DNA from 3 places in the Paenibacillus sp. FSL L8-0340 genome. Region 1 is predicted to be linked to each of the others. Evidence: riboswitches for the same ligand, from Rfam matches in the RefSeq annotation. Region 1 holds a riboswitch; each other region holds the start of a gene.
The links. Region 1 has a riboswitch for cyclic di-GMP ahead of NST07_RS01950 (anti-repressor SinI family protein). Riboswitches for the same ligand answer to the same signal wherever they lie in the genome.

Region 1 (12,994 bases):
CTTGCCTTTCTGATCGGAGCACACAGCGATATAGTGATCACCGCCGAGTTTGAGGACGGACTGGATGCGCTGAAATTTCTGCAGGCTGAGGAAGTCGATGTGATTTTTCTGGATATCAATATTCCGTCCATCGACGGCGTGCTGCTGGCCCAGAATATCAGCAGGTTCTCGGTCAAACCCTATATAGTATTTATCACTGCCTACAAGGAGCATGCCGCCGACGCTTTCGAGATTGAAGCATTCGACTATATTCTGAAGCCCTACAGTGAATCGCGGATGAAAGCCATGCTGAACAAGCTGGAAGCGGCATTCGCGGCGCGTAGCCGTCCCAGAGAAGAAGGGCATCTTGCGGTCAGCAACAAGGTCAATCTGTGGAAAAACGAGAAGATCATCGTCGTCGATGCCGACGAGATTTATTATGCATCAGCGCAGGAGAAGACAACGAGCGTGATGACTAAGGGAGAGGAATACAGCATGGCTCTGAGCATCAGCGAGTTCCACAGCCGGCTGCCGCAGGACAGCTTCTTCCGCTGCCACCGGTCCTATCTTGTGAACCTGTCCAAGATCAAGGAAATTATCCCTTGGTTCAATAATACGTATCTGCTCCGGCTTCGTGATTTGGACTTTGAAGTGCCGGTAAGCCGCAGCAAGGTCAAGGAATTCAGGCAGATCATGCGCCTGTAGCGGCATTTCATTCCCGCATTCGGTCATCTCATTCCCGATTTCTCTCAAGAAAGCGTTGTTTCGCTACAATGAAGGAGCAAAGAAAGCCCTTGCAGCGACAATAGAGAGAAAGAAGGAATGACTCATGACTACGGCTAAATCTGGCAGTAAGCGCTGGATGATCGTGCTGGGTACAGTGATTATGCAAATGGGACTGGGCACAATCTACACGTGGAGCCTGTTTAATGCGCAGCTTGTCAGCAAATTCGGCTTTGAGCTCAGCGCTGTTTCGATAACTTTTTCCATTACGAGCTTTGCCCTTGCCTTCGCAACCTTGTTTGCCGGTAAACTGCAGGACCGGTTCGGCCTCCGCAAGCTGACTGCTTCCGCCGGGATTATGCTGGGGCTCGGTCTGATGCTTAGCTCGCAGGCCAATTCCCTCCTGATGTTCTACCTGCTGGCCGGCGTAGTCGTGGGTTATGCCGATGGTACGGCCTATATTACTTCGTTATCCAATCTGATTAAGTGGTTCCCTAAACATAAAGGCTTGATCTCCGGCGTATCGGTCGGCGCTTACGGAACCGGGAGTCTGATCTTCAAATATATCAACGGCAGCCTGATCGAGTCGGCAGGCGTATCGAATACCTTCTTGTATTGGGGCCTGGCCGTTATGATCATGGTTGTCGCGGGTTCGCTACTGGTCAGGGAAGCTCCTGTGGCTGCTCCGGCACTGGCACAAGCAAACAGCAGAGGGACGGATTCCTCTGCCGCAACAATTCCGGCTGCAGTGAAAGACTATACCGTCAAAGAAATGCTGCGCACCAAGGAAGCGTACCTGCTGTTTGTAATTTTCTTCACCGCCTGCATGAGCGGTCTCTACCTGATTGGCATTGTTAAGGATATCGGGGTACAGCTGGCGGGTCTGGATATCGCTACAGCGGCTAATGCCGTTGCGATGATCGCGATCTTCAATACTGCAGGACGGCTGATTCTTGGAGCGTTGTCCGACCGTATGAGCCGATTGAAGCTGGTCAGTGCCACGCTGCTGGTCACAGCCCTAGCGATGCTAACCCTAAGCTATGCGACCTTGAGCTACGGCCTGTTCTTTGCTTGTGTGGCCGCCATTGCTTTCTGCTTCGGGGGTAACATTACGGTGTTCCCGGCGATTGTCAGCGACTTCTTCGGCCTTAAGAACCATAGCAAGAACTATGGCATTGTCTATCAGGGCTTCGGAATCGGGGCGTTGTCCGGCTCGTTCATCGCCGCTTCTCTCGGCGGGTTCAAGCCTACCTTCATCGTCATCGGCGCACTGTGTATTGTAGCCTGTCTTCTGGCGGTTTCCTTAAAGCCTCCGGTGCAGAGACAGGCAAGAGAAAAGGGAATGAGCCTCAAGCCATCACGGCATACGGCTTAACCATATACAAACATGTTGGCTTAAGAAGTATACAGACAAAGAGAATAGTTATTCAAAAAAGAGATATCCCGGCCCTTCGTGGAAACGGCTGGCGATATCTCTTTTATATAGTGGTGTGGTGATAACGGAATAGAATACATCGGACCCGGTCTCCACATGGATGTGAACGCCGGGTTCGGTATTGGACGGTGTCTGGCAATCAGCAGTCTGACTCTTTCCTGAGCTGCTTATTGCCCGCTGCTCTTCGGAGCCTCACAGTCATAAGAATCGGTATTCGGATTCTCCGCCAGCTCGCGAAAGTGGCGGAGTTTATAGCGGATAACCTCTTGCGTCTCTTGAAGCTTTGCAATCTCACGGGAAATTTTATCATTGTGTTCCTCTAGCAGAGTGTACCGTTCGGATAGCGTACCCCCGCCCTGATGGGTCAGTGTCAGATAATGCCGCATTTCTTCCAGCGTCATTCCCGTAGCCTTGAGGCGCATCAGGAAACGAATGCCCAGAATCTGATCCTTGCTGTAGTGCCGATGGCCGTTAGGTTTGCGGTCGGCATAGGGTAGCAGACCAATTCGCTCATAATAGCGTATCGTATCCTCAGTCAAGCCGGTCAGCTCGGCAGCCTGGCTGATGGAGGTGACGGTATCGGGAATTTCCTGCGTGGTGATATTCATGGAAACCTCCTTGAGTAATGTTACCAAGGAACTTCTCCATTCTCGTCGAAAAATCCTCCTGTCGGGCCATCCGCATCCAGTGTCGCCAGACGTACGGCAATAACCGCCGCTTGCTCCACGGTACGATGGCCGGTGAAGCCATTGAGATCGGTGGCAGTGAAGCCGGGATCGCCAGAATTAACCTTGAGCGGAGTATCCTTGAATTCCTTGGCAAAAGTAATTGTAGCCATATTAAGCGCTGCTTTGGAGCTATTGTAGGCAAGCAGATTAAATTCGGCATGCTCGTGATGGGGGTCGCTGTTGAAGGTTAAGGAACCCAGACCGCTCGACATGTTGACAATCCGCCCAGCAGGAGATTGCAATAGCAGTGGAAGCATAGCCTTAGTTACGGCAATCGTACCGAAAAAGTTGGTGTCGAATGTGACTTTGAGGTCATTCATCGGCAATTGGCTGGGAGCAGCACTGCCTCCAAGGGAAATGCCCGCATTGTTGATTAGCACATCAAGACCAGCATATTCCTTGGCAATAGTCTGCACTGCTGCTGCAATGCTATCCTGGTTCTGCAGATCAAGCTGGATAAAGCGTGCATCGACGCCTTCCTTTACCAAAGCGGCGGCTGCTTCGCTGCCCCGCTGCTCATCGCGTGAGCCGATCAAAATTGTATGGCCGAGGGCTCCGAGCTGCCGGGCCGTTTCATAGCCGATCCCTTTATTTGCCCCTGTGATCAGAACGGTTGTTGGTTGTGTCATTTCTTGTTTCCCCTTTTCATGTTCCAAGATACGGTGGCCACCTGTGATGAATGTACTACTTGGAGTATGCTCAAAGTCAAGCACCCATTTTAAGCGGGGATAAAAATCATGCCATTTGTAGATCGTTCCTTCGGAAATGGATTGTCCAGATCGGGTAGGAGGAAGGTGCAGCCGCTACTCGAATGTATAGGATGGAAAATAGCTCGGGGCGTACGGAATATAATTCAGGCTTAGGCTTTTTGCAGGGCGCAAGTGTTATAGAGCTATACAATTGCCGGCAATCATTGTCTTAATTTGCTGGAGTGCGGAGCAACAGATGGAAGCGCAGCTGTTTAGCCCTGCCCTGGAGTTAGCGCTGATGGCTGCACTGGAGGAGCGGAATATTCTTGTGCTGCGGTTGTTTGAGGAGCTGACTTTTCTGGAGATGGGCCACATTCTGAAATAGCAGTCCTAATGCGCTGCACAAGCGGCTGGAACGGATTAAACGGAAAGTCAGGGAATTTATAGACAGAGGAGGGGATCTCTTGAAAAGAACCGGAATCCATAGCGGATACCAAGATATAATAGGAGCCGCTGCCCGTGAGGAGCAGTTGCCGAGCATTAACGTAACGGAGCGCGTTATGGCGCGGATAAGGGGACTGGAGCAGGTCCGGAGCCGGAGCGGAATAAGATATGCCGGCAAAACGGCTGCAACCTCAGGGCTGCTGATCACAGTAACGGCTTACGCGGCGGTCATGTGGAGAACGGGTTCATTGTTTTAAGTGTCAGGACTCACAGTCCGAGGTACCAGTTCGCGAAAGTGGCCCAGCTTATAGTAGATAACGGTTCGTTAAAGAAAAGAGGGATACGAGGACGATGGAGCTGTCTTCGTATCCCTCTTGGTATGTGATTATCCATACGCTGGCGATGAAGAGCGGCCTCTTGAGGCCGTGTTAGCCTTCAAGCAGCAATGCTTCCGGGTCCTCCAGCAATTCCTTGACTTTGACGAGGAAGCTTACCGCTTCGGAACCGTCCACGATCCGGTGATCGTAGGAAAGCGCGATGTACATCATCGGGCGGTTGGCGCTTCTTTCTTCGTCCAGGGCGATCGGACGGAGCTGGATCTTGTGCATGCCGAGGATACCAACCTGCGGCGTATTGAGAATCGGCGTGGACAAGAGCGAGCCGAACACGCCGCCATTGGTGATGGTGAACGTGCCGCCCTGCAGCTCCTGCAGGCTGAGCGTGTTGGCGCGTGCTTTGGAGGCGAGCTCGCCGATCCGCCGTTCGATCTCAGGGAAGCTGAGCCGGTCCGCATCGCGGACGACCGGCACTACCAGCCCTTCCTTGGCAGCGACGGCGATGCCGATGTCATAATATCTCTTGAGCAGCAGATCCTCGCCGTCGATCTCAGCATTCAGCAGCGGATAGGCTTTGAGCGCACCGATCACAGCCTTGGTGAAGAAGGACATGAAGCCCAGTCCGACTTCATGCTTCTCTTTGAAGGCATCCTTGCGGCGCTTGCGGATGTCGAGGATGGCAGTCATGTCCACCTCGTTGAAGGTGGTCAGCATGGCCGCGGTCTGCTGCGCTTCGACCAGGCGGCTGGCGATCGTCAGCCGTCTGCGCGACATGCGCTTGCGCTCCACGGCCTTGCCGTCCTCTTGCTGCGGCGCTTTGCCCGCCGCAGCTTTGGCAGGCTCCGGCTTGCCCTGCGGCGCCGGAGACACGGGCGCAGCGGCCCCTGGGCCGGCTGCGCCATGGTCCTTCACATCGGCCTGGCCAATCCGGCCGATAGGGTCGCGGGCGCTGACCTCGCCGAGGTCGATGCCCCGCTCACGCGCGAGCTTGCGCGCCCCCGGCGAAGCCAGGGCCGCATTGCCTGCCGCACCTTCGGGTGCGGCGGCAGGAACGGCAGCGTCCGAAGGCGCTGCCACAGGTGCGGCAGCGGCAGGTGCAACGCTGCCTGGCGCAGGTGCCGCCTCGGGCTTACCGCCCGCAGCGGCCTGCGGCGCACTTCCGGCAGCAGCGTCTGCGCTGCCGATCACGCCGATAGCCTCGCCAACGGCTACATTCTCGCCGGCCTGGCGCAGGATGGAGGAGATGACGCCGTCCTCCTCCGCGCTGATTTCAAGATTGACCTTGTCGGTTTCAAGCTCAGCAAGCACATCCCCCTGGCCGACAGTATCGCCCTCTTTAACCAGCCATTTGTAAATCGTTCCTTCGGAAATGGATTCGCCCAGATCGGGTACTTTAATTTCGGACACAGGCCCTTACCTCCCCAAATATAATAGTTAACGTTATCGTGACACCGTCCCCTTTCAGGAGGACGGTACAGCCGCTTGTACTTGCGAATTTAGTTTCAGGGCTTCCGTAACTATACGCCGCTGCTCAAAGCTATGCACATCCGCGTAACCGCTGGCCGGGCTGGAACGTTCCGGACGGCCGATATACTTCACTTTGACATTCTGCGGGGCGATGGCGCGCAGCCGTGGTTCGGCATAACTCCAGCCGCCCATATTCTTAGGTTCTTCTTGTACCCAGATGATTTCCTGCAGGGAGCGGAAGGTGCTCAGATGAGCGGCCAGTTCCCGTTCCGGGAACGGGTAGAGCTGCTCCAGCCGCAGAATGTGCAGCCAGGACCAATCCTGCCCCTTGGCTGAATCCAGCTCAGTCTGCAGGTCGATAGCGACCTTACCACTGCAGACAACCAGTCGTCTAACCTCGCCGGGCTTGCTGCCCAGAAGCGGCTCCGGCAGGACCGGCTGGAAGCTTCCCGAAGCCAGTTCGGCTCCCGGGGAAGTGCTGCGTGTGTTGCGGATCAGGCTTTTCGGAGCCATGACCACCAGCGGGCGGGCATCCGATCTGCCGCAAAGGGCAGCCTGGCGGCGGAGCAGATGGAAATACTGAGACGCACAGGTCAGATTGGCTACGGTCCAGTTCTCTTCAGCCGACAGCTGCAAGAACCGTTCCAGCCTTCCGCTGGAATGCTCTGGCCCCTGGCCTTCGTAGCCGTGCGGCAGCAGAATCGCCAGGTTGCTGCGTTGGGTCCATTTGGCGCGTCCGGCAGCAATGAACTGGTCGATAATGACCTGTCCGGCGTTGGCGAAATCACCATACTGTGCTTCCCAGATGACAAAGGTTTCCGGGGCAAACACGTTATAGCCGTATTCATACCCGAGCACCGACGCTTCCGACAGCGGACTGTTGTACACCCCGAAGGAGGCGCTGGAGTCCTTAAGCTGATGCAGCGGAGAGAAAAGTGCCCCTGTGTCACTGTCATGCAGCACCAGATGGCGGTGCGCGAAGGTACCGCGCTGGGAGTCCTGGCCGCTGAGACGAATCGGTGTGCCATCCTTCAGAATCGTAGCGAAGGCGAGGGCTTCTGCGAGTGCCCAGTCCACGCGTTCTCCATCATTCAAAGCGTCTTTGCGGCGCTGTAGAATCCGCTCCAGCTTCGGATAGACCTGGAAGCCGTCCGGAACCGACAGCAGCTCCCGGTTAATTTCCTGCAGGTTGTCAAGCGGAACCGCTGTAGGGCGCTGCGGTGTAGGTGCGCTGTCCAGGGCAACTGAGGTTTTGGCGTCTGCGTTCTTATGCTTGCCTTCCTTCATCTTATCAAAGGCTTGCTGCAGTACGCCTTCGGCTTCGGCATTCATTGCCGTAACGTCTTCTACCGTGATGACGCGCTCCTCCTGTAACCGTTCCGCGTACACTTTGTATACAGTAGGATGATTGCGCACTTTACCATAAACAATCGGCTGTGTCGTTTCCGGATCATCCATTTCATTATGTCCGTGGCGGCGGTAGCCGATCAAGTCGATCACGAAATCCTTCTTGAACAGATTGCGGTAGGCGCTGGCCAAACGGACGGCTGCAATGCAAGCCTCCGGATCATCGGCATTGACATGCACAATCGGAATTTCATAGCCCTTAGCCAGGTCACTGGCATAGTGGGTAGAACGGGAATCCTCACTTTCCGTCGTGAATCCGATCCGGTTATTGACGATAATATGCACCGTACCGCCGTTCTGATAACCTTTAAGCTTGCCGATATTAAGGGTTTCGGCCACGATGCCTTCACCCGGGAAGGCAGCATCGCCATGCATCAGCACAGCCATGGCTTTATTGGTGTTTAGCTTAGGCAGACCCGGAGTGCTGCGGTCTTCCTGGGCCGCACGCGTGAAGCCCTCGACCACCGGATTGACGAATTCCAAGTGGCTGGGATTGTTGGCCAGAGTGATCCGTGTACGGACGGTTTCGCCTTCACGGACAGCGCGGTCAGCGCCGAGATGATATTTCACATCGCCGGTCCAGCCGTAGTTAATGCCCATGGAGCCTTCGGAAGGGAACAGCTCCTTGTTCGGCGAATGATGGAATTCCGAGAAAATAATATCATAAGGTTTGCCCAGGATATGAGCCAGGACGTTAAGCCGTCCGCGATGCGCCATACCCATCAGGATATGCTCGGCACCGTCATGAGCGGCAGCACGCACGATTTCATCCAGCATCGGCACCAAGGCGTCATTGCCTTCCAGGCTAAAGCGTTTCTGGCCGACAAAGGTTTTATGAAGGAAAGTTTCGAACTGCTCTACCTGAATCAGCCTTTTCAGCAATTCTTTGCGCTCTGTGTTGTTTAGAGGCGCGGGAGAGCTGGTAGATTCCGCCTGGCTGTTCAGCCAGCGCAGCTCCTGCTCGTCACGCACATGCCCGAATTCATAGGCAATGGTCTGCGTGTAGGCCTGGCGCATCCGGTGAACGGCATCCCAGGCCGTATGAACGTCATTCGGGGCATTCTCCCAGATCAGCGAGGCGGGCATAGCCATTAAATCCTCGCGGGTCAGATCATAGGTTTCGTACTCCAAATATTTCGCCATCGGATTGTTTCCCCGGTCCAGCGGGTCGATATTGGCGGCCATATGGCCATGTATGCGGATATTGGCGATCAGCTTGGATGCCCTTACGGCCTTTCTAAGCCACTCAGTATCTCCTGAAACCACAGGCAGCGGTGCCTGTTCAGCATCGGGAGCCAATGGAGGGGGGCCGGAACGGGTGAAAAGATCGCGGTAATTATGCTCTACTAAAGTTGGATCTTTTACAAATTGCTCATATTTCTCTTGGATGTAACCCAAATTGGGTCCGTAATACTTGCTCCACACAGTTTCGTTATAGGGATCTTTGGCTGCCATGAATACATCCTCCTAACGGATGAACTCCACGCGCGCCAAAATTTCGCCGGCGCCCTTGTGGAGCTTCGATGTTTGCGGTTTCATTCCTCATCTTATTGTGCAACTTTCAAGCCGGGTAATCAATTCATACTTTGGTTGAATCCGTTCGCAAAACGGTATGATTCAGTGCCTAATTCATACAGAACTATTATAAGTTTGGTTTCTTAACTATATGAAAATAATGCGGCGGTGTGATTGAAATGAATGAAATAAAAATGTTGTTTTCAGTTTTCATATATACATACATAGATAAAGAGGCTTGTTCTACAATTTTTTGGGATTATCGAGTAATTCGTACAAGCAGTTGGCAAAATAATCAATTATTTTCCGTTTCCATTTATACAATATTCCCATAAATCGACACACTTTTCGTGTAAGATATTGTATAATGTTATTGCGGATAACGGTTTCATGAATTTCTAGCCAGATCCTTTCATGTAAAGGATCCAGTAAAGGGTAAACCTGCCGAAAGACAGGGGCACAAAGTCTCGGGTCTAATGTAGAAATACTACGACGGCCGGACTGCCTGGGGACGCGTAATCTTAGGAGGAGATTTCTTGGATAAGTCCAACCAGGGGAACAACGGAGAACTGCAGACAGTTGATCTGGATTTAGAATGGGTCTATTTGCTGATGTCGGCTAAGCAGGCTGGCATCCAAGCGGATGAAATCCGCCAATTTTTTAATGAGAAGACTTTGCAGGCAATGTAGCGGTTGGTTGTTAATAGCTTTGTACATACAGAAAGGGCACAGCGGATCTCTCCGCTGTGCCCTTTCTGTATGACCGGCAGGAGAGGGAACCTGCATGAATCAGGAATCCTTCTGCTCCAGCCGCCATTTTTGATAGTCCAAGAACTCTTTGAATTCCCGCTTGCTTATACCCGAAGCCATAGCTTCCAGTACGAGCCGGGACCATTCTCCATCCAGAGGTGACTCTTGTACACCGGAAGGCTCTCCGTAAAGAAGCGCATGAATGGACACCTGAAGTGCGTCAGCGATTTTTTCAATAAATTGAATAGAGGGGTTGGATTGTATATTTCTTTCCACATTGCTTAAGTATGATTTCGCCACATCAGCCTTATCCGCAAGCTCCGAAAGAGACAAGCCTTTTTCCAGACGGAGATGGTGGATACGACTTCCCATATTATCTGGCACGATAAAAACGTCCCTCCGTACTTTTTGTTACAGTATATCAAATAACCGTAAGACGGACAAAGCACTATAGAATCAGTTCCGGTATGAATGATCCCCCTTTTATGTCGTTTCCACTCCACATCCCCATTATTTTTGTTTCCTCTGCGGTATCATTTAGATTTTTCATGCAAAAAACGTTCGTTAAAAAGTACGATAAACTGAGGAAAATGAAGCTTAAAGCAGGAAGTTAACTATAAATTGTTCTTTATTGAGAATATTGCAACAAAATGCGATTTTTGATTTGTAGGAGTAATGGCATATACTTACGTCATAGTTCTTTATAACGAACGAATAACGTTCGTCATAAAGGCTGGATGTTAATAGATTACCTTGTTTGCAGGAAATTGCAAGCAGCTAAAGGAGAGGCTCCTGTGAGGCTTTCACGTTCTTCCCGGAATAGAAACATCCGTCGGTATACGCTTCCCCAAATTGCAGGGATCGTAGTGATTTCGGCTTATGGCATCGGCCAAATTACAACGCCCACGTATGCATTGCTGACTGACGTCGCAGCAACCGAATCCTCCAATATCACCACAGCATTTGTGTTTCCAAGTACGGTCGATCACATTGCCAACCAAGCCAGCGAGGCGATGAAGCTTGCTGCCTGGCAGCGTGAAGCGGCGAGAGAGGCGTTAGCGGAGATAACGGACAAGAATACGGACTCGGAGACCGCAGAGGGACGTATTGGAGGTATTCAAGAGGCTGCTGCACAAACGCGTGAGGCTGCGGCCGGCGCGGCTGCCCTTTTAGCTGAGCTTCAAGGCTATCTAACACGCTCACAACTAGAGCTGGAGCAGCAAGTCAATGAAGTGAACCAGAGACTTTCTCCATATGAGGTCGATTTTAATCAATTAACAACCGCACAAAATAATGCTATCCCGGTATTCGAACAATTGCTCAGCCAAGCCAATCTGACGCTGCGCGAATTTCAGGAGATGGTTAGAAAGTTAAGCTCCATCAGAAGAGTGGACGCTTATGTGCAGGCAGCCTATCATCAGGCATCGACCGCGGCCGAACAGGCCAGGAGTTATGCGGACGAAACCTCGCTGATGCATACGGAGGCCGCTGACGTGATCCAAGGACTGAAAGAGGCTGAGAAGAAGGCGAAGCTCGAAGCGGAAGAAAAGGCGAAGCTCGAAGCTGGGAAAAAGGCGAAGCTTGAAGCCGAGGAAAAAGCGAAGCTCGAGGCTGAGAAGAAGGCGAAGCTTGAAGCCGAGGAGAAAGCAAAACTCGAGTCTGAGAAGAAGGCGAAGCTCGAAGCCGAGGAGAAAGCGAAACTCGAGGCTGAGGAGAAAGCGAAGCTCGAAGCCGAGGAGAAGGCGAAGCTTGAAGCTGAGGAGCAGGCAAAGCCTGATAAGGCTGCTGAGCCGGAAGCCCCTGTCCCGGACGCGAATCCTGACAGCATAACGGTAAAAACAGGCGAAAAGCAAGACGTATTCTAACCAAGGCGGTGCTCTCCAGTGATACTTAAATGGACTCGTAACCTATTGATGTATGCGTTAATTCTTATTTTTCTACTTACGCTGGTATCTGCAATCACTAGCCGGATGAATGGCGGAACGCCCAAGATTCTGGGCAAGGAGATTCTAACGGTGCTCTCAGGCTCCATGGAGCCTGGAATCCAGACGGGGGCTGTCATTGCCGTCAAACCGGTGAGTGAACAGAGTCAGGGATCTTTTAAACCAGGAGATGTAATCACTTACAAAGCTCTGGATGGATCAAACAGCCTGATTACCCACCGCATTGTCAGCGTGCTCGGCTCGGGAGAAAACACCCAGTATATCACCAAAGGCGACAATAACGATGCGCAGGATGCAGATCCTATTCCTTCGAGTAATGTTGTTGCACAGTACGCGGACTTTACCGTTCCGTTTCTGGGATATTTCATGAACTGGGTAAAATCGACCGCCGGGATTATTGTCGTAATGGTTATTCCGGGGATTTTTCTGGTCATCTCGTCCCTTATTACAATCTTCAAATCGATCATGCGCATAGAGGATCCTGCAGAGGTGCAGCTTGCGCCCGGAGAATCCCCGCCTGTTACGAACGGTTGATGCTTCTCCTAACGTGGTTAGGGAAGATTCAATAAATAATTCATAACATACTCCATTCATGGAGATCCAGGAGGAGACAAATAACAATGGCAAATCTCAAAAAAACGATGGCAATGGCAATGGCGACTACAGCACTGGGGGCAACATTAATTGCCGGGGGATCCTTCGCTATCTTTACGAGCTCCGCACAAAATATAGGCAATACGTTTGCTGCTGGCACGCTCAAGATTGAACTGGATAAGAAGGATGAAGCTCAGCAGAAATATTTCAACATCACAAATTGGGCTCCGGGAGATTCTGAAATCCAGCCTGTAGTAGTTAGCAACAAAGGAACGCTTGAGCTGCGTTATGATCTCTCGCTGGCTGTAGGCGGCGACCTCGGCGGCGGAGCAACCCCGCTGGTTATTACCGCATATTCAGATGCGGCTGGAACGGTACCGCTTACCGTTGCCGACCGTGTACTTACCGTGGGCGGATCGGAGACGATTTATGTCAAAGCAGAGTTCCCGAAAGCAGCTGACAACAGCTATCAAGGTAAGTCGGGTACAGCCTCCATTAAAGTAGATGCAGAGCAGACTAAAAATAACTAAGCCTCATAACGAACGGATCTATAACTAAAAATCAAATAAAAAGGGGGCTGCCCCCTTTTTTAATAAGGAGAGCTTACTTCAATGATGAAAAAGAAAAAAATGCTGATTGCCGCATTTTCCTCTGTGGTGCTGCTCTGCGCCGCCATTGGTGGAGGCACGTATGCCTTGTTCACCAGCTCCGCCCAAAACACCGGCAACACCTTTGCTTCCGGTACGTTGTCCTTAAGTACTCACCGCAATGACGTGCCGGTTGAAGGCCCGATGTTCTATACCAGCGACTCCGATGCCGGACGCATGGGAACAGGATTGTGGGCACCGAAAGATACCCATACCCGCGCCATGCTGATCAAGAATACCGGAACGCTGGATGCCAAACTGACCGATCTGATTGCCATCCCGGAAGGAACACCTGCACAGCAGGCCGATGCGCTCGCATTCGGTGAGCAAGCGGTGGTT
Region 2 (4,666 bases), 2.0 Mb from region 1:
GCAGGACACTGAAACAAATTTGTCTGAATGCCGTGCCCCGTTTCGGGTAATTTATGAATCTTGTGACGGGGTGCAGCTTTATTGCTTCTGCTCCATAGTGAAAAGACGAAAACACTGGCTTAGCTGTGCGCTGCAATCTGTACCTCGAAACCGTCCGGATCCAGTACATAAAAGAATGATATGCGTGGATTCGGCGTGATCGGACCACGCGCTACCGGGATACCCTGGCTTTTGAAACTCTCTATCGCCTCATCCAGTGACGCCACCTCGAACCCAATGGACACACCGCATTCCGGCTTCAGAGCCGGGTCGCTTCCCTGAATAAGCTCGATCTTGGGCTGCCCCTCCGTGCCTAACATTACAATCTGTCTTCCTCTGCTTTCGAATCTGCGGTCAATCGGAAGTCCCAGAATGCTGTGATAAAAATTAAGGGATGCCTCCAGATCCCGCACCCTGAGTGTAATCCAATTCATGCTCAATATCATGTATCCTACCCCCTTTCTGTGAATTTTCTATTTTGTTCATTATACGCTATTTTGGGGCAAGCATGTTTCCAACAATCCGCAGACTCTGCTTTCGGGTAACGAATCTGGACAACTGTGCTCCGAGGTAATTTTGCGAGCCTGGAACAGTGTATATCTTCTTTTTCGCGAGTGAGCGCAGCGCAGTCTCAACTACCTGCTGTGGAGTTGCTTTCTTCCCGACTGAAGCATCCTCCGTCCCCACGACGGTGAAGAAAGCTGTATCTGTAGAACCGGGGCAAAGTGCAAAGAACTGGACTCCACGGTCACGATTCTCCCACCATAATGCGTCTGTAAAGGACAAGACAAAAGCTTTGGTTGCCCCATACACAGCCATATAGGGGAGCGGCTGAAATCCTGCGGTGGACGATACATTGATCACAGTACCAGAGCTTCTGCGCAGCATATCCGGCAAGAATAAATGAGTCATATTTACGACGGCAGCAACATTCAACATAATCTCCTCATGCTGCCGCTGGCCTGAGATTTGCTCGAACCTCCCATGAGTGGCAAATCCGGCATTATTGACCAGCAGCTCAATCTCAAGTTTCAACAGCTGGCATTGCTGGAACAATTCGCTTGGTGCACTTGCTTCCGTAAGATCCATAGCTATGACTTTGACCTTGATGTTATAGCTTCTTTCGAGCTCCGCTGCCAAGTCATCGAGTTTGTTCTTAGATCTGGCTACGAGAACCAGATGACTTCCTTGTTTAGCCAGCTGTATTGCGAATTGTTCGCCAATACCGGAAGAGGCACCCGTGACTAGCGACCATTTTCCTTGAATATTCATAAAATTATTCCTCCTATTAAAACGATGTATTCGTTAGGAAACGTTGTTTCCTGTTGAAATCATAGTAACCCGCTGGCTGGAGAAAGTCAAACCTTCTTTTTTAAAAATTTGCAAGAAGATATGTGTATGTATGATTGACTTTGTGGAATCGACTGTATAGAATGCGTGGTATATGATTGGAAACTGCGTTTCCCGAGAATAACAACATAAATAAAGAAGGCGATTAAGTTGAATGAACCTAATAATTTTGCTGACGCAAGCAATAGAAAGCTGACAACCTACCAGGAAGCCCGCTTACAGAACACAGCTAGTCTTCGTCAACTCGTAGTTGATGCAGCAGCCTTTATTCTTCAGGAAGAAGGGCCGGAAGCTGTCACCGTGCGAAAAGTAGCTCAGAAGATGGGTTGCTCGACCAAGATCATCTATAGTCTGTTTGCTAATAAAGAAGGTTTAGCCCAGCAATTATATCTGGAGGGCTGCAAAATACTCTCGAGCGAATTTGAGAGTGCTTCACAGTCAGAGGATCTGCAGCAGTATTTAATTAATCTGGCAGAAGTGTATTGGGAATTTGGCCAGCGCTACACCAGCTACTATAAATTGATGTTTGGGGGAGCATTTGCCGATTTCAAACCGGATGAGCAGAGTATGAAAGGCACTGTTACTGCTATGCGGCGCTTGTTGTCCGTGATTGTCAGCGCTCAAGAGCAAGGCCTAATCGCCGGTGATTCAAATGCGGAATTTATTGTAGGTACGATTTGGTCCTCTCTTCACGGAGTGATTCACCTGCACATAGGAGGACATTTGGGAAGTGTCGCAGCGTCGCACGCAGTGTATAAAGGAACGGTAGCTCTGCTTGCAAACTCGCTGTTTGCACCTGCAGCCGCAGCCAAGCATTTAAAGCAGGAGTAATTAGTGAAATCCTTTATATAGGTCCTGGGTTCGAATCCTGAGAGTCTATAACACAATTAAACGGCAGAGATGCCGTTTTTTTGTTTCTATATTTGTTGTAAATCTTTACAAATGCCGAAGAACGAAGCCTATTTCTGAAAAAAGGAAAAGATATATAAGTAAGGGAGAACTAGGACTTATTAATTTTATAGGGATAAATTCCGATAAAGAAAGAGTCCTGTACATCTAAAGTCACACTTGTATACCCATAACGGGACAGAAAAACCGAGTTTGAAACAAAGGCAAATCCGTACGAAAGTCGGAGACGCAAAGCCACGGGTCTACTTCATCCAAAGGAGGATGTTAAGACAGCCGGGCCGCTCAAGGCACTTGGTTTTTTGGCGTGCCTACAAATAGCGCTAGGGGAGAGAAGTAAATGAGGTTTATTAGGAAAGGGAAGTTTTCGCGGATGGTTGTTTCCGCAGTGGCGGTGAGTTTGCTTGTGGGCCTGATTAGCGGCGGCCTTAGCATGAAGCAGGTTTTGGCTGCCGGGACCGATCCGGGTAGAACGGACTATAACGTATCCGGTAACCGGATCGTATGGCTGGAAGCAGGGGCCGATGGGGTGAAGCAGGTTCACGCGATGAATCAGGCCAGTGGTGCCAGCACTGTTCTTACATCGGGTTCATCCGCCAAGGATGCGCCTTATGTGAGCGGCAACGTTGCAGTGTGGGCCGACAAAGGAACAGAGCAGGAGTCTTCACTGAACTGGGATATTTACACTGCCGATCTTGAGACGGGTACCCGAAGAAAGCTTAACAAACAGTCTGGCACATATGGCAATCCGACTACGGATGGAGCCGGTGTAGTCTGGTACGAGCGCAAAAATTACGGCAGCATGATCTATCATGATCTGGCTACGGGTGTTGAAGCCGACCTTGGCGAAGGACGTTTCCCGGTGCTGGCCGGCGGCAATGTGGTGTATAAGAATGCCCGTGACGGGGGGCTCAGTCTGCTCCATTTGAAAAGCGGAGCTACGCGTGCACTTGTTAGTCTGGGCGGAGCAAGCTATGTGGACTGGTTTGTTTTTAACGGCAGCGATGTGCTGTTTAAGCAAAAAAATGGGTCTTCCGAGAGCAAATATGTGATTCTGAATATCAAGGATCTGACTGCTCTGCCTGTGGATCTCACCGAGATGAAGCCTGGAGGAACCCAGTATGCCTTCATGTCGATAGGTGAAGGGCAGGCAGTTTTTCAAGAGGAGAGGGACGGTGCTGCCACATTGCAGCAAGTGAACCTTTCTACATATGCAGTGAAATCACTGCCAGCAATAGAGCCCGGAACGAAGCTGATCGGCATTACCGGGGATAAGCTGCTTTACAGCAAGAAGGATGACTACATAGAGTCGATTGACCTGAAGGAAGGATCAACCCCTCCGAGTCCGGGAGCCACTCCAAGTCCAGCGGTAACCCCAACCCCAGGAACGACTCCAACTCCAGGGACAACCTCAAATCCAGGTGCAGTTCCAAATCCAGGCGCAGATCCGAACCCGGGTTCAACCCCGGAAGTGAAGACCCCTGTAGTAACCGGAGCCAAGGACAGTCAGGTTATCGGAAGTGCTGGAGGTACTTTGTCTGTACTGAATGGCTGGGCACGGCTGGAGATTTCAGCAGGAACCTTCCCTGACAATACCACTGTAAGCTTGGCCCAAGCTGAGCTGGAGAAAGAAGTACTGCTCGACGCAACCGGCAAAAAGCTGCTGAAGGCAGGTTCTGCGTGGCAGGTGCAAGCGAGTGCTCCGTTCCTGATGCCGGCCAAGCTGACGGTAAGGTACCCGAAGGAAGCGCCTTGGACGACAGGCCGTGAGAAGCTTGGAATCTATAGCAACGATCCGGCAAAAGGCATATGGAACTATATTGGCGGAGTGACTGCGGCGGAAGACGCCGTTGTTCAATCCAGAATTACAGCTTCTGGACTATATGCGGTAATGCTACGCGGAGCTGAATTCACAGATATGTCAGGCCACTGGGCGCAGCAAGCAGTAGAGGTGCTGGGGGCTAGGGGGATTGTAAACGGGATGAACGGAACGGCTTATGCGCCAAAAGGGATCCTGACCCGGGCTGAATTCACCAAGCTGCTGGCAGCAACTCTTGGATTGCAGCCGCAGCGGCCGGAGACGCCGGCTTTCCGTGATGTTTCAGCTGCGAACTGGTCCTACCCTTATGTGGAAGCAGCTGCAGCGGCAGGAATCGTAACGGGAGAAGGTGGACTTTTTCACGGTAATGATCCGCTGACCCGTGAACAGATGATGGTGATGCTGATGCGGGCAATAGACAGCACTATCGGCAGCCGGGCTTCTGCTGCAGAATCTGCCAAGCTTGCAGCTGAATTGGGCGGATATAAGGACAACGGCAGCGTTAGCAGTTGGGCAAGGGATTCCGTAGCTGCGGCGGTAGGCAAGAAGCTG
Region 3 (12,994 bases), 100 kb from region 1:
TTGTCGTTAGATAAAAATAACCCAATATGTTGTGTTTGTAAACCATTTTTTGAAACTCCGCGCGGGGAGCGGGTTCTGCGGTTTTACTCACAAATGATCCACAGTTAGTCCACAGGTAATCCACAAGTTGGGTGCAAAAAGTGTCTGGATAAAGTCATAAATTGTCTTAAAAGATGCCACAAAGAGTCCATAAATATTGTGAGCGTGACACTGGAATGCCTAATGAAGAAATATGGGGGACGAAGGGTTACGAATGGTGGGGGTTAGCGGTTTGTGGGTGTGCGGCGGAGTTGCTACAATAAGAACAGGCCGTAGACATATATCAGGAACTTTAGGTTTATAGTCCGTAATAAGGTCGCGCGAGGAAATTTCCAATAAAGGGTTTTTTTTACAGCATATTAAGGAGGGATTCAGAATGGCAATTGGCGAAGTAACCGTAATTCCAATCGGCACAGGCAGCACGAGCCTGAGCTGTTATGTGGCCGATATGCAGCGTGTGCTCAGGGGAGTGGAAGGGATCACTTATGAGCTTACATCTATGGGGACGATTATCGAAGGACCGATCCCGCGGATTCTCGCTGCCGTAGAAGCGCTGCATGAGTCGCCTTTCGCTGCCGGGGCACAGCGGGTATCCACGTCGCTGAAGATTGATGACCGCCGCGACAAGCCGTCTACAAGCCGCAGTAAGCTGCAATCCGTTGAACGCAAGCTGCAGGAGAATTGAAGCCCGGATGTTGTGAAAAAAGGTTGCGTTTTTGGCTGAAAGTTGTATAATATTTTTTGTTTGACAGAAAAAATGCTTTAAGCTGGTGTAGCTCAGGGGTAGAGCAACGCACTCGTAATGCGTAGGCCGGGGGTTCAATTCCCTTCACCAGCATCCTAAAAAAACATACGCGGCGCGGCTTCTTGGAATTTCGGGGGGGCTGCGCTTTTTTTTGATTTTTCTACCATTCTTCTTATTTTTACCCGAGTAAAGGGGGGTTTCTGAGTCGCGCTGACCTCAATTGCCAGGCAGATAATTGTTTATTACTTAAATGTAGACTACGTACTCTGCATATTGTGTAGGATAAGAAGATTTTGGGCACGGGTGGCAGCACCGATAACAGAATGAATTCAAGGAGCGTACATAATATAAAGATATAAAGTTTTGTTTTGAGTCAATTTCATAAAAAACTCCTTCTCGGCATAAAAAAAGCCAACAATCGCTGTGTGATAAATAAATTTGCGAATTAACAAAAAACCGCTCTATTAAAAGGGCGGTTTCTCATGGCATATCAATTCTACATTACTAAACTCCTTGAAAAAATTATTTTACCCCACTGTACTCAAACTGGCGAAGGCATTTACCAACCGCTACACCTAGAAACAAGTGTAATTTAGCTTCGCTCAATTGGAATGAATACACCTAAAATTTCACATGGAAATTTAGAAGCCCGGTATCCTAGGGAGAGGGGATGTGCATGATGGCTTTTATAATTTTTGTTAATATTTAATAATATACAATCCGCTAAATGTAGAATAATTCAGACCATTACCATAATTGCGATTAGCTGTTTGCGGGTTGCGAATTGAAATTCCGCTTGCATCTCTAAAATCAATTGCAGTTAAGCCTCTTTTGTGTGACCAGCCGCCGTCAGCATCTTGTCTATACCAGTGATAATCATAATTAGGAGCAATTACTAATGCTACTTTGTACTCCCGATAACCTGGAACTTCACTATAACTAGAACTACGAATAGATTTACTCAGGTAAGGCATATCAGCTTGTGCAGCATTAATTATGCTTGTAGTTGTTAAGCTTGAGAAAATATTCCCAGCCTTTTCACCTGGTTGAAGTTTGTGCCCAGAATAAGTAGATATGTTTAACATATAAGCATAGCAATTGGCCTTATCTGTTAATGGTGCCCAAACACTAGTATCATAAGGATGTTCGTATCCACCAGTTACCATTGTTTCAAGTAACTGCAATCCTACGGACTTTTTGGAATCCTCTTTTGGTTCAGATGAATTTTGACTATATTGCGTTTCATTGATTGGTATATCATTGTTTGGTAAAACTGCTTTATTTAATGTGGAATCAAATCCTGCAGGTCTATAATTGACTTCTAATTGCACTTCTTCAGGCAAGCTGTTAAACCATTCCAACCACTTTTCCGGATCGGGATTAAAAGATGCTTGTTTTACCTTTTTATGATATGATTATCTTCTAAATATTACCAGTAAAATAATGGTAAAAAAGGAGAAGTTCTAATGACACTAGCAAAATGCTTTAAGTTCTCAATGACATTATTATTCATTTTAATTATTTGTTCAGCATGCCAAAGCAACAAAGAAGAAGGGCCAAAGGAGTACATTTCGTATGATGAATTAAAAAGCTTAGCTGAAAAAGGCGTATCATTGAATTGGGGGGATTTTGACAAGTATTCCTTTGAGGATATCGGATCAGGAATATATATAAGAAAGTACAAAATCGAAGGAGGACACCAACTGTTAATTAAGGGGAAAAGCCTAGAAAGTCCACCTGAGAAAATTTATATTGTTAATCAAAATGGTAAGGAGCTAGAACTTACTCAAGATAACTTGAGCGAATTGTAAGACTTGAAGTAAACACCTTGGAACATTGCTACACTAACGGTTTTTTTAATGGTTTTATGGGGCTTATTTGACCGAAACATCCCCTCTGCCTACGAAAAAACGGGAAATATGACCTGCTGACAACCGTTACGGTTTGGTAAACTCCTATCTTAACCCAAATTGTGTTACTCACATAGCGTGGTTTGGACATACGAGAGTTCAGCAACTGAGACAGCCCCAGTTGCTGATTAAAGGGGATTAGGTTAAAGTTGCTTTACGGGACCGCTGCTAATTTTAACGCATTACATAGCCGGTTTCACTCCACGAGCTGCTGTTAGGCGCTGTCAGATAAATAGTTCTCCATGGATCGCAGATCCGTATTTTTGAACTTTATGACCTCCTTGATTGCTTTAACACGATCCGGTTTGCCCCGTTTGCTCAGTCGGGCAAAAGACCATTTCTCTTTGCCGTCATTCATCGAAAAGGTTGGTGAACGCGTTGAAGAAACCCAATGCTTGTTGAAATTAATCCAATCAATATCCGTACAGACAGAACCGTGGTCATAAAAAAGTTTCAAAACCTCCTTGATAGTTGTTGTCATCATTTAATAATTTTATGGCTAGTCATACATAGTTAAACATTAACATGCAGGCTCTTTTGCTATATAAGCGCTAGTCTGAATAAGCACACCCATTAAAACTTTCAGGTCCGACACGGTTAACGTTTACAGTGCTGTTCACAAATAAGGAATAGATGATCTCAGCTGCTGGAGCGGGATTGTAGTCAGAGCCTATTAAGTAAAGCGGGAACAAGTTAGTAGGTGTTGTTGCCCCTGGATTTAACTGAAGCCGGTTTGAAGCAACTATGGGATCAGTAGCTGCACTCCCCCTAACCACAAACAGGTTTAAAGTGATAAATCCTCCTGAAAACACAAAAAAAGTTGCGACGCCATTGAACTGTACCCTAATAGGGCCCTGAGATCCGGCAGTGGTTAATCCAATCTGGCCAATTAATACATTTTGGTTTGCTGTCAATCCTGCGCCATTCATGCTGCCGGCAATGCTAGCGTTTTGAGAAGTCCGAGCATCGAGTAAACGTGTCATACATCAAGCCTCCCATAGTTTTTGAGATATGGTATGCAGCTAATTCAAAGAGTTCGTCCGCAGGGAGGCAATCATTTAGAGACAGCTAGCCGGTCAGGATGAATGTGTAAACGGATTCCAGAGGGGACCACAATATGTAGAGATTGCACGCGGGGGATATCGGTTACACGACAACGTTATTTTGAGGTAATGGCATAGGAGAAGGGAGGGGGAATTGCCTCCCTCCTATCATTAAATAAAAAACGGGAGTAAAAACAATGCAGTGATGGCACCAAAAGGAATCCGTCTCTGGATAAAGCGGCGTCTGGGGAAAAAGCCTGGATGGAAACCGAATTGTCTGTAGGTAGAGTTTTGCGCAGGCATACCCTGAAACATCTCGTTTGTAGGAATAGCAAGAGTAACGAAATCCTGGTCTACATGGGCAATAAACCCATCATGAGACTGGCCATCCGTAGTAGTTACACCAACGTACTTATTCATGCAACTCCAAGCGACCTGTTGATAATTATTTGCGTCCATAAAATAATACCTCCTCAGATAAATACATCCTGACAACAGTCTATGGACTATAACCTATATTGTTGACGGCGAATGCCCATTAATTATTATTTGATGTATTACATTCTTAAGGAGAGAATGCTCATTGATTTTCTTCTTTGAAATTAAGGATAATGTCACTCAATTGTTTAGGGTAGAGTATCTATGCCTGTAACCAAAAATTTGGCCAAGGGACTAGATGAGTTTCCCGGAGTCTTAGCCGTCATTTGACCTTCCCAAACAAGGCTCATGTATCCATTCTTCAACTCGTAATAATAAACGCTATCGCTGTGCAGGAAATACCACTTAGAATAGTCATTTTCAGTGTAAATAAAACTAGTCATAGGGCCTTCCGGATGCACAGTGGAATAATAAAATTGAACCCGGGGAAAACCTAACCCAAAGACTGCGCAGTGCGAATAGGAACATAACTCACGTTCTTCCTGACGAAAGGAGAAGGTAACTCATCCTGTAACGCCCCGTTTACATTTAGTTTTAGGGGTTAGCAGCATTCGCTGTACCGCCGATTGAAAAGTTACACATTACAGTAAAAAACAAAAATATTGTTTTCTTTAAGTTAATCCATCCTTTACTTTTTTTATTTAGACTTGCTGATTTGGAAAAAGTTGCAGCATGAAGCAAAGCCGGAGCCTAAACCTTGGAATAGCCATCCATCCATCTGGCATTTCTTCTACCGTTGAGAGAAACTTTACAAAACCTGATTGAACCTTATAATGAGTAGTGAAGCGCCGCAAAGATCATACAGAACCTAATTGAACCTTATAGATAGGTGTGGGTTACGCTCACAATGTTTAAGCCGGGGGGGGGATCCCTTCGCCATCATCTCAAAAAACTAAATGCGGCGCGGTTTTCCGGATTTCCGGTGGACTGCGTCTTTCCTTTGTTGCAGAGAGGGGGCAGGATGTTATGCGATGCCTGACGATACGGCAGCCTTGGGCGACGCTCATTGCGCTTGGTGAAAAATCATTCGAGACCCGTTCCTGGAGAACGGCTTACCGGGGTGAAATCGCCATTCATGCCGGTTTGAAGATTGATAAGGCAATATGCCTACAGGAGCCTTTCCAATCGGTGCTCGCCCGTCACGGTCTTACAGCTGACAATTTGCCTGCCGGAGCGATTATAGCGACAGGTTCGCTGATAAACTGTTATGAAGTTACAGCTGGTATGGCTGAAGAAGGCTGGCCCTACGGCAGCGAATATATCTTTGGAGATTATAGGGAGGGACGGTTTGCCTGGGAACTGACGGGGGTCACTCCTCTGGAGGGGAACATTCCGGCCAAGGGCCGACTGGGCTTCTGGGAGTATCCTGTTCCGGCGGTCCGGTGAAATACAAGTATGAAAGGGATACCGCCCGGGTATCTTTTTAAATATAGGGCTTTGTGTATCTTTATCTCTGCCGGAGCCAATCAGGTTGTTCAGGAAGGAGCGTATGCATAGGAAATGGGCAGTCTTCTTATTGCGTGGCTTTGCATGTTATGTTTATTTCTTACGTTTAAGGATAAGGTAAGCCGGAGAATTCTATATCCCGTGGCGCTGGTAGTTATTTTCGGCACATTGGGCTATTGGAAGGTTTTAATGTAATTTATAGCAGGTACTTTATTCAGGTCTTGCCGACTCCCATGGCGAGGCCTGTTTTTATTCTTCAACGCTCCAAAGTCTATAGGCTTGCTTGAGGGCCGGATTTGATTTTGTACTGTTCCTCATAGCTGTGGTAGCCGGAGATATCGAGTCCCAGGTATTTGCGCATATGGATAGCGGCCTGTGCAGCGATGACGTCATCCAGCAGCAGCATCCGTTCATGATATCCCCGGCATATAAATTTGGCCTCGATGCCGACCTGGAGCCGCTGCTGTTCATAGACTTTAACTCCGCGTTTCCTCATTTCGGCGCGCACATCCCTCAGATCGGCAGTAGCCGCATTCGCAGCAGTACGGAGAACATCCATGTATGGGACGGGGGTCCGCAGTTGTGTCGACATAATGGCTGAATCCCGTTCAAAGGCTGATAAAATCAGCGGAAGCAATATATAGGATTTGACCAGTGTATTATCGTTACTCTCCGCTCTATGCATAAATTCAATCACCTCTAATAAGAACATATATTCGTATTTTAACCGATTATTCAAAAATTAATCAATGGAATTTCTAAACAACTGAAACAATGTGACATAATTCACAAAATAATTATAAGAATTATTTTATATTAAAATTGAAATAATAAATATTGAAAAATAAAGCTCATTAAAAAGGAGAATTGTGATGAATTATGAGGGAAGTCTCCGCCGCGGGTTGTTGTTCGGGTTGTTTTTAAGTGTTCCACTATGGATGTCCATGATCGGCTGGGTTCAGCTGTTATAAAATATACAAATCCTAAGTCCGGCCGTTGCCCGCTGACTTATGTAAATTGACAATGACTAAAAACTGCTGCCAAGAGCTGGCGACAGTTTTTTTGCTGTTTCGACATGAGTTGAAAAATGGTTCGAATATACTAATTTTTAATATTGAAAATTTGTTTTATGTGATCGGTGAATACAACGAAACCCTTATGTGTTGCGGAATTGAGGACTTTTTCAGAGAATCTAGCAAAAAAAATAAGGAATAGATTGACAAACGGAGGGGTGAAGAGATAGACTGATTCTAGTCCGAAAGTAACAAAAGTCATAGACTACATAGAAAACAACTGTTACCAACTTCTCATGTATAATCGCAAACCGTTCGAAAGAGCGGGACGCAAAGTCAGGAATCTACAGCACTCTAAAGGTGCCACGATCGTCCGGCCGCCATGAAGCTAACCCTTCTTGGCGGTCTTTTTGTTGTTACGGGCTAATCTGTGCATTCATAGAATAGTTACATAGGAGGTACATATCATTGTTGAGGAAAAAATCATTAGCCTTGATTCTGACGGGGGTTTTAACCGTCGGCAATATGCTTCATCCGGGGATCAATGCAGAAGCGGCGGCAAGTATGCCGTACACCCCAACACCGGTGCTGGGAGTCGCCGGGAATTTCAACGCCTTTATCTTTGGAGATTTTGCACAAAGCAATGACCAGATCCACGGACGGCTCGCTGCTGCAGGGAACATTACTCTTCAGGGATATGGCGTATCCAAGGATGCTGTGGGCGGAGATGTGCTTATCGCCGGCAAAGACATCGACTTTTCAAATGGAACAGTTTATGGCACCTCTGTGTATGGAGGCAGTATGAAAAGTTCAGGAGCCGATCTTAAAGGAGGTAAGCGGCAGGATCATCCGATCGATTTTCAAGCTGAGGAGCAATTTTTGATTCAGCGTTCGAGTGAACTCGCTGCTCTGAAACAAACGCAGCCCTTTGTCAGAGATGGAGGGAAAATGACGATTAACGCTCCGGATTCCTTTAATGTCATTCATTTGACTGCTGCGGATTTGGCGGTTACCAACGGTCTCCAGTTCAATATTGCAGGAAACGCCACGGTAATTATCAATGTAAGCGGGAATAAGGTCGTCATTCCGGATTTTCAAATGTGGAACGGAAAATCTCATAATGTGTTGTTCAACTTCTACGAAGCTTCTTCTGTAGCTAATGGCAACACGACCATTGAAGGCTCCATGTTAGCGCCTCATGCCTTTGTGGCGTTCAGCCGTGCTGAGCTGCATGGTACTCTTATTGCAAAAGGATTCAGCGGTTATATTCAGATGCATCATCATACCTTTGAGGGAACGGTGCCGCCAGTCGGGCCGACACCGACACCAACGGCGACACCGACGGCGACGCCAACACCGACACCGACACCAACGGCGACACCGACGGCGACACCGACGGCGACGCCAACACCGACACCGACACCAACGGCGACACCGACGGCGACGCCAACACCGACACCAACGGCGACACCGACACCGACGGCGACGCCAACGCCGGTACCAACGCCAACACCAACACCAACGGCGACACCGACACCAACGGCGACGCCAACACCGACGCCGATACCGACGGCGACGCCAACACCGACACCAACGCCGACGCCAACACCGACACCAACGGCGACGCCAACGCCAACGCCGGTACCGACACCGACGCCAACACCGACACCAACGGCGACACCGACACCAACGGCGACGCCAACACCGACGGCGACGCCAACGCCAACGCCAACGCCGACGCCAACGCCAACGCCGGTACCGACGCCGATACCGACGGCAACGGCGACGCCAACGCCAACTCCGGTACCAACATCAACACCGACGGCGACGCCAACACCGACGGCGATACCAACGCCGACACCGGTGCCAACACCGGTGCCAACACCGGTGCCAACACCAACACCAGCGCCGATATCGACGACGACGCCAACACCGACGCCGATACCGACGGCGACGCCAACACCAACGCCAACACCGGTGCCGACACCAACGCCAACACCAACACCAGCGCCGATACCGACGACGACGCCAACACCGACACCGATACCGACGGCGACGCCAACACCAACGCCGGTACCAACACCGACGCCAACGCCAACGGTGACACCAACGGCGACGCCAACGCCAACGCCGGTACCGACACCGACACCAACACCGACACCGACACCAACGGCAGACCCAACGCCAGCGCCGACAAGTGTAACGCCAACGGTAGACCCAACGCCAGCGCCGACAAGCGTAGCACCAACGGTAGACCCAACGCCAGCGCCGACAAGCGTAGCGCCAACGGTAGACCCGACGCCAGCGCCGACAAGCGTAGCGCCAACGGTAGACCCAACGCCAGCGCCGACGAGTGTAGTACCAACGGTAGACCCAACGCCAGCGCCGACGAGTGTAGCACCAACGGTAGACCCGACGCTAACGCCATCTCCGACACCAACGGTGATTGGTACGAATGACGATCAGGAGATTACGATTGATGAGGATCCGCTGCCTTTGGGCCCTGTGACCACACCTTCGTCTGTGCAGCCAACGCCGGAGACTACTCCAGTGACTGTCCCAGTACCTGCTTCGGTACCGGATGAAGAAGTTATTCTTGATGAAGAAATACCGCTGGGTCCTGTGGATCCAGCCGAGAGTCTGCCGCAGACGGGTGAAGCCAGCCCGGCACCTTATTATATTACCGGTCTCGCTATTGCCGGAGTAGGTCTGCTGCTGAGCAGAACGGCAAGAACCAGCAGACGAAAACGCTGAGGCTTTCATTGAATCACACTAAGGCCAATAGCAGTCTATAAGCTATGTTCTTAACATAATTCAGGCCGCTTTCGGAGAGAGAATCCCCGGAAGCGGCCTTTTTATACGGTGTTTACTACGTTTTAAGGGTTATTATACAACAATCGTTTAGATTTCAATCATCTGTTATACGTACATTTCTCGCAGGCGAGGCTACCATGTTATACTATGCAGAAATCATTGCGGAGCCCGCATGATGGTGACTGGAGTATCCTACAGCTACGAGAAGGAAAGGTGAGAATATTCATGTGGAGTGTAATTATACTGGCGATTATTATCGTCATTGCCGGAGGATTAACCTATGCGGGTTTCTTTTTCTATGGAGTGGCGATCCATCGGGCACCTAAGGAGTTTTTGGCGACTGCACCTGCACTGAAGGTAGAGCCACCGGTGGCCGGCGCATCCTGGGGAGAAGGGGCGGAGTGGATCGCCCGGCAGAGCTTCCGGAATGTTGACATGAGCTCAGAGGATGGACTGAAGCTGCGGGGTTATTATCTGCCGTCAGAGCGGGCAGCCGGACGTACAGCAATCGTTGCCCACGGCTATTCCGGCAAAGCAAAGGATATGGGGGCCTACGCCAAGATTTATTATGAAAACCTGGGCTATAACGTGCTTATTCCCGATGCCAGAGGACATGGTGAAAGCACTGGCAATTACATAGGCTTTGGCTGGCCCGAACGCCGGGATTATGTAAAGTGGATCGAATACATCATTGAAGAGAATGGGCCGCAGGCGCAGATTGTGCTGCATGGGGTGTCTATGGGCGGAGCAACGGTGATGATGACCGCGGGTGAAGAGCTTCCGCCGCAGGTGAAGGCGGTTGTTGCCGACTGCGGGTATAGCTCAGTCAAAGCACAGCTCTCTTATCAGCTCTGGCGGATGTATCATCTGCCAAGCTTTCCCTTCGTGCAGATTGCCAGTCTGATTACCCGGCTGAAAGCAGGCTATTTCTTCGGTGAGGCATCAGCGCTGAAGCAGGTGCGTAAGGCACGGGTGCCGATCTTGTTCATCCATGGTGATGCCGATAAGTTCGTACCCTATGCCATGATGGACAAAGTGTACCAGGCATGCCGCAGCCCCAAGGACAAGTTTGTAGTGCATGGCGCAGGGCATGGACTTGCTTATGATACGGATAAGGCGGGATATATCAGCAAGGTAAGTGAGTTTGTTAACCGGTACGTGAAGTAGTCCAATAACCCCCGGAAAGTAGACTCGCCTACGTTCGGGGGTGTTTATTCCCTGAGTCGATCGAGTGTATTAGTTATGTACCTGTTGATGTATTGCGCAATGTAATCACATGATCATTAAAGAATCATCTCTCTATCGCTTTGTACTTTACGATAGAAAGATGATTCTTTTAAAGATGAGCGAAGCATATTGATAAGATGTTCTAATCGGTTTCATTGTAAGTGATTACTTTTGAGAATAATTCGAACTGTTTATCTTTGGTGTATTTATTTGTTATTTGAGCTTCATAAGTGTACGAGAGTCCATTATGACGAGCATATATTAATAATGAATCATTTATGTCTGTATAGAGAAGCTCGAGACCATTTACAGTTTTTGTGTTCATGTTATTAGCAAACTCTACTTCAATGCCGCTTACAGAAAGTGTAGCTACTTTGTCGCCCTCATATGGACCATAAAGCAACTCAATGCTTTTATCATAGGCTTCTGCTTTCTCTTTTTTACCCTTATTGTCGGTGTAAGTTATTATAACTGTATTTTGAGGGGGGTTATCGGTTTCTAATCCCTTTTTAACAATTATTTCCTTAATATCCAAACCGGCAATTTTGGGTGTTTCGGTGAGAGGACTAAGCTTCTTAACTTTTTCGTTAGCTTTCGCGAGATCAGCATCTCCAGATGAGGAACATCCTAAAATTGAAGCCAGTGTAAGTACTAAAAAAATGAATGCTATTGTTTTGCTTTTTTTAATCATATGCCCTCCTTAGAGTCAATAAAAACTTAAACTTATTTAATTGAATTAAAAAAAATCCCGAAGTTGTGACTCAATTAAATTTGTAAAAGCTTACCGTTTCTAGAATACCACAATTATAGTAAAATATGTATGTTATTTGATTAGTTTACAGGATCTAAGCCCTTTCTTTACCCGGATGAGGGCTGGGAATTTCTTCGGGGAGGCCTCAGTGCTGAGGCAGGTGTGAGGAAAAGGTGCCGATAATGTTTATCCATGGCGATGCAGGTAATTTTTTTCGTGCCTTGTAAAGCCCAAAAGAGAAATTTATGGTTCGTGGAGCGGGGCATGGACTTGCGTATGATACGGATAAGGCAGGATATATCAGCAAGGTAAGCCAGTTTGTTGCCTGTTATGTACATTAGTTCCGGATTAAGCCCCCTAGAAAGTAGACGCGCCCGATCTCCGCAAGCTGCGGAGATCGGGCGCTTATATGTTCCACATATGGCAGCGTTCCTTGCAACGGGGAACGGCACGTCCATATCTTCTCGTATATTAATCCCCCGCCGTTTGTGAGCGAAACGGGTGTCGTAATTCCCTGTTATTTCCAGCAGCCATATGGCGAGAATAATCCTTCCAAAACGACAAAAGCCCTACCTCTCTTTTGTCCTTGCGGCTCCGTGACCGCGCCAGTGTGAATCGGAATGCTATGTTCGAATTTAGTCTCATAAAAAGGAAGAGTCATGCAAGAAAACGTAAGATTTTGTGTCCAAAATGCCGATAATAAATAGAAAGTAACCAATCGGCCTGACATCTTCTTGATGGGGATGTATATACACGAAAACAAATATTACTTTATTATATCACGGAATATATAGTAATGCAAGTAGAATATAAGCAGCAGGGTAAGGCTGGAAATGGGGGAACAGATGAATATCTACGGGGTGTTTTTGAAGAAGCAGATCAGAAATTATTTTTTTGGCTCCGTGATTGGTGTGCTGGCCGTGGGAAGCCTGTTGCTGCTCTCTTCGCTGGAGATAAGTGCGGTGGAGTATTCCCGCCTGTTAATCGTATTGCTGATCTCTTTTTCAATTATGGCAATCACGGAAGTCAGTGTATTCATGAATCAACTCAAACCGATACGGACTGCAATGAAAGAACAGCAGCCTACGCTGGCCATGCTGGAAGAAGTATATCTCTATACCCACCGAATGCCCAGAAATGCAGTACAGCGGATTCTAGGCCCGCATCTTCTCGGGTTATCCTTGCCGGCGGCCCTAATGACCTTCTGGATGATCCAGACCGGATTAATCAACCTCCCTTATTTTTATCTGCTGCTGGCCATGGTCGGGGCGACTCTGGTGGCGTGCATGCATGCGCTGATCGAATTTTTCCTGACCTGCTCGGCCATTATTCCGCTAATCAAAGAATTCAGAAACCGCGCTTTGGATATGTATAATGTGGACTTTTCGCTGGAAGGACATGTTTTTGTAGCCATCCGCCCAAAATTTCTGATCAGCTGCATGCTGATCGGGACATTCCCGCTGTTTCTTTTTATCATGGCAACACATATCCGCATGGACAGCCTCAACAGCAGTTCGCTTGCCGGATTGCAGAGCTATTGGGCTTGGGCAGGGATGGTGCTGATGGTC

Region 2: another riboswitch for cyclic di-GMP. It lies ahead of NST07_RS10895 (S-layer homology domain-containing protein); the one in region 1 lies ahead of NST07_RS01950 (anti-repressor SinI family protein).
Region 3: another riboswitch for cyclic di-GMP. It lies ahead of NST07_RS02410 (collagen-binding domain-containing protein); the one in region 1 lies ahead of NST07_RS01950 (anti-repressor SinI family protein).

The regions. Positions count from the first base shown of each region.
Region 1 is NZ_CP151967.1:415,095-428,088, forward strand. It holds gene NST07_RS01910 (LytTR family DNA-binding domain-containing protein) at 1-684, shown strand, start outside; gene NST07_RS01915 (OFA family MFS transporter) at 809-2,077, shown strand; gene NST07_RS01920 (MerR family transcriptional regulator) at 2,305-2,745, opposite strand; gene NST07_RS01925 (SDR family oxidoreductase) at 2,766-3,494, opposite strand; gene NST07_RS01930 (hypothetical protein) at 3,766-3,939, shown strand; gene NST07_RS01935 (hypothetical protein) at 4,019-4,255, shown strand; gene odhB (2-oxoglutarate dehydrogenase complex dihydrolipoyllysine-residue succinyltransferase) at 4,427-5,740, opposite strand; gene NST07_RS01945 (2-oxoglutarate dehydrogenase E1 component) at 5,795-8,662, opposite strand; cyclic di-GMP riboswitch class I at 9,147-9,231, shown strand; gene NST07_RS01950 (anti-repressor SinI family protein) at 9,259-9,411, shown strand; gene NST07_RS01955 (helix-turn-helix domain-containing protein) at 9,511-9,843, opposite strand; gene NST07_RS01960 (hypothetical protein) at 10,266-11,336, shown strand; gene NST07_RS01965 (signal peptidase I) at 11,355-11,948, shown strand; gene NST07_RS01970 (TasA family protein) at 12,035-12,538, shown strand; gene NST07_RS01975 (TasA family protein) at 12,620-12,994, shown strand, end outside.
Region 2 is NZ_CP151967.1:2,464,754-2,469,419, forward strand. It holds gene NST07_RS10880 (VOC family protein) at 120-485, opposite strand; gene NST07_RS10885 (SDR family oxidoreductase) at 532-1,311, opposite strand; gene NST07_RS10890 (TetR/AcrR family transcriptional regulator) at 1,540-2,220, shown strand; cyclic di-GMP riboswitch class I at 2,491-2,584, shown strand; gene NST07_RS10895 (S-layer homology domain-containing protein) at 2,636-4,666, shown strand, end outside.
Region 3 is NZ_CP151967.1:519,599-532,592, forward strand. It holds gene NST07_RS02365 (MTH1187 family thiamine-binding protein) at 416-724, shown strand; tRNA gene NST07_RS02370 (tRNA-Thr) at 806-877, shown strand; gene NST07_RS02375 (hypothetical protein) at 1,483-2,127, opposite strand; gene NST07_RS02380 (hypothetical protein) at 2,251-2,595, shown strand; gene NST07_RS02385 (hypothetical protein) at 2,909-3,151, opposite strand; gene NST07_RS02390 (hypothetical protein) at 3,246-3,677, opposite strand; gene NST07_RS02395 (phosphatidylinositol kinase) at 3,909-4,196, opposite strand; gene NST07_RS02400 (ASCH domain-containing protein) at 5,142-5,561, shown strand; gene NST07_RS02405 (hypothetical protein) at 5,893-6,306, opposite strand; cyclic di-GMP riboswitch class I at 6,930-7,019, shown strand; gene NST07_RS02410 (collagen-binding domain-containing protein) at 7,103-9,388, shown strand; gene NST07_RS02415 (alpha/beta hydrolase) at 9,674-10,615, shown strand; gene NST07_RS02420 (hypothetical protein) at 10,818-11,366, opposite strand; gene NST07_RS02425 (HD domain-containing phosphohydrolase) at 12,287-12,994, shown strand, end outside.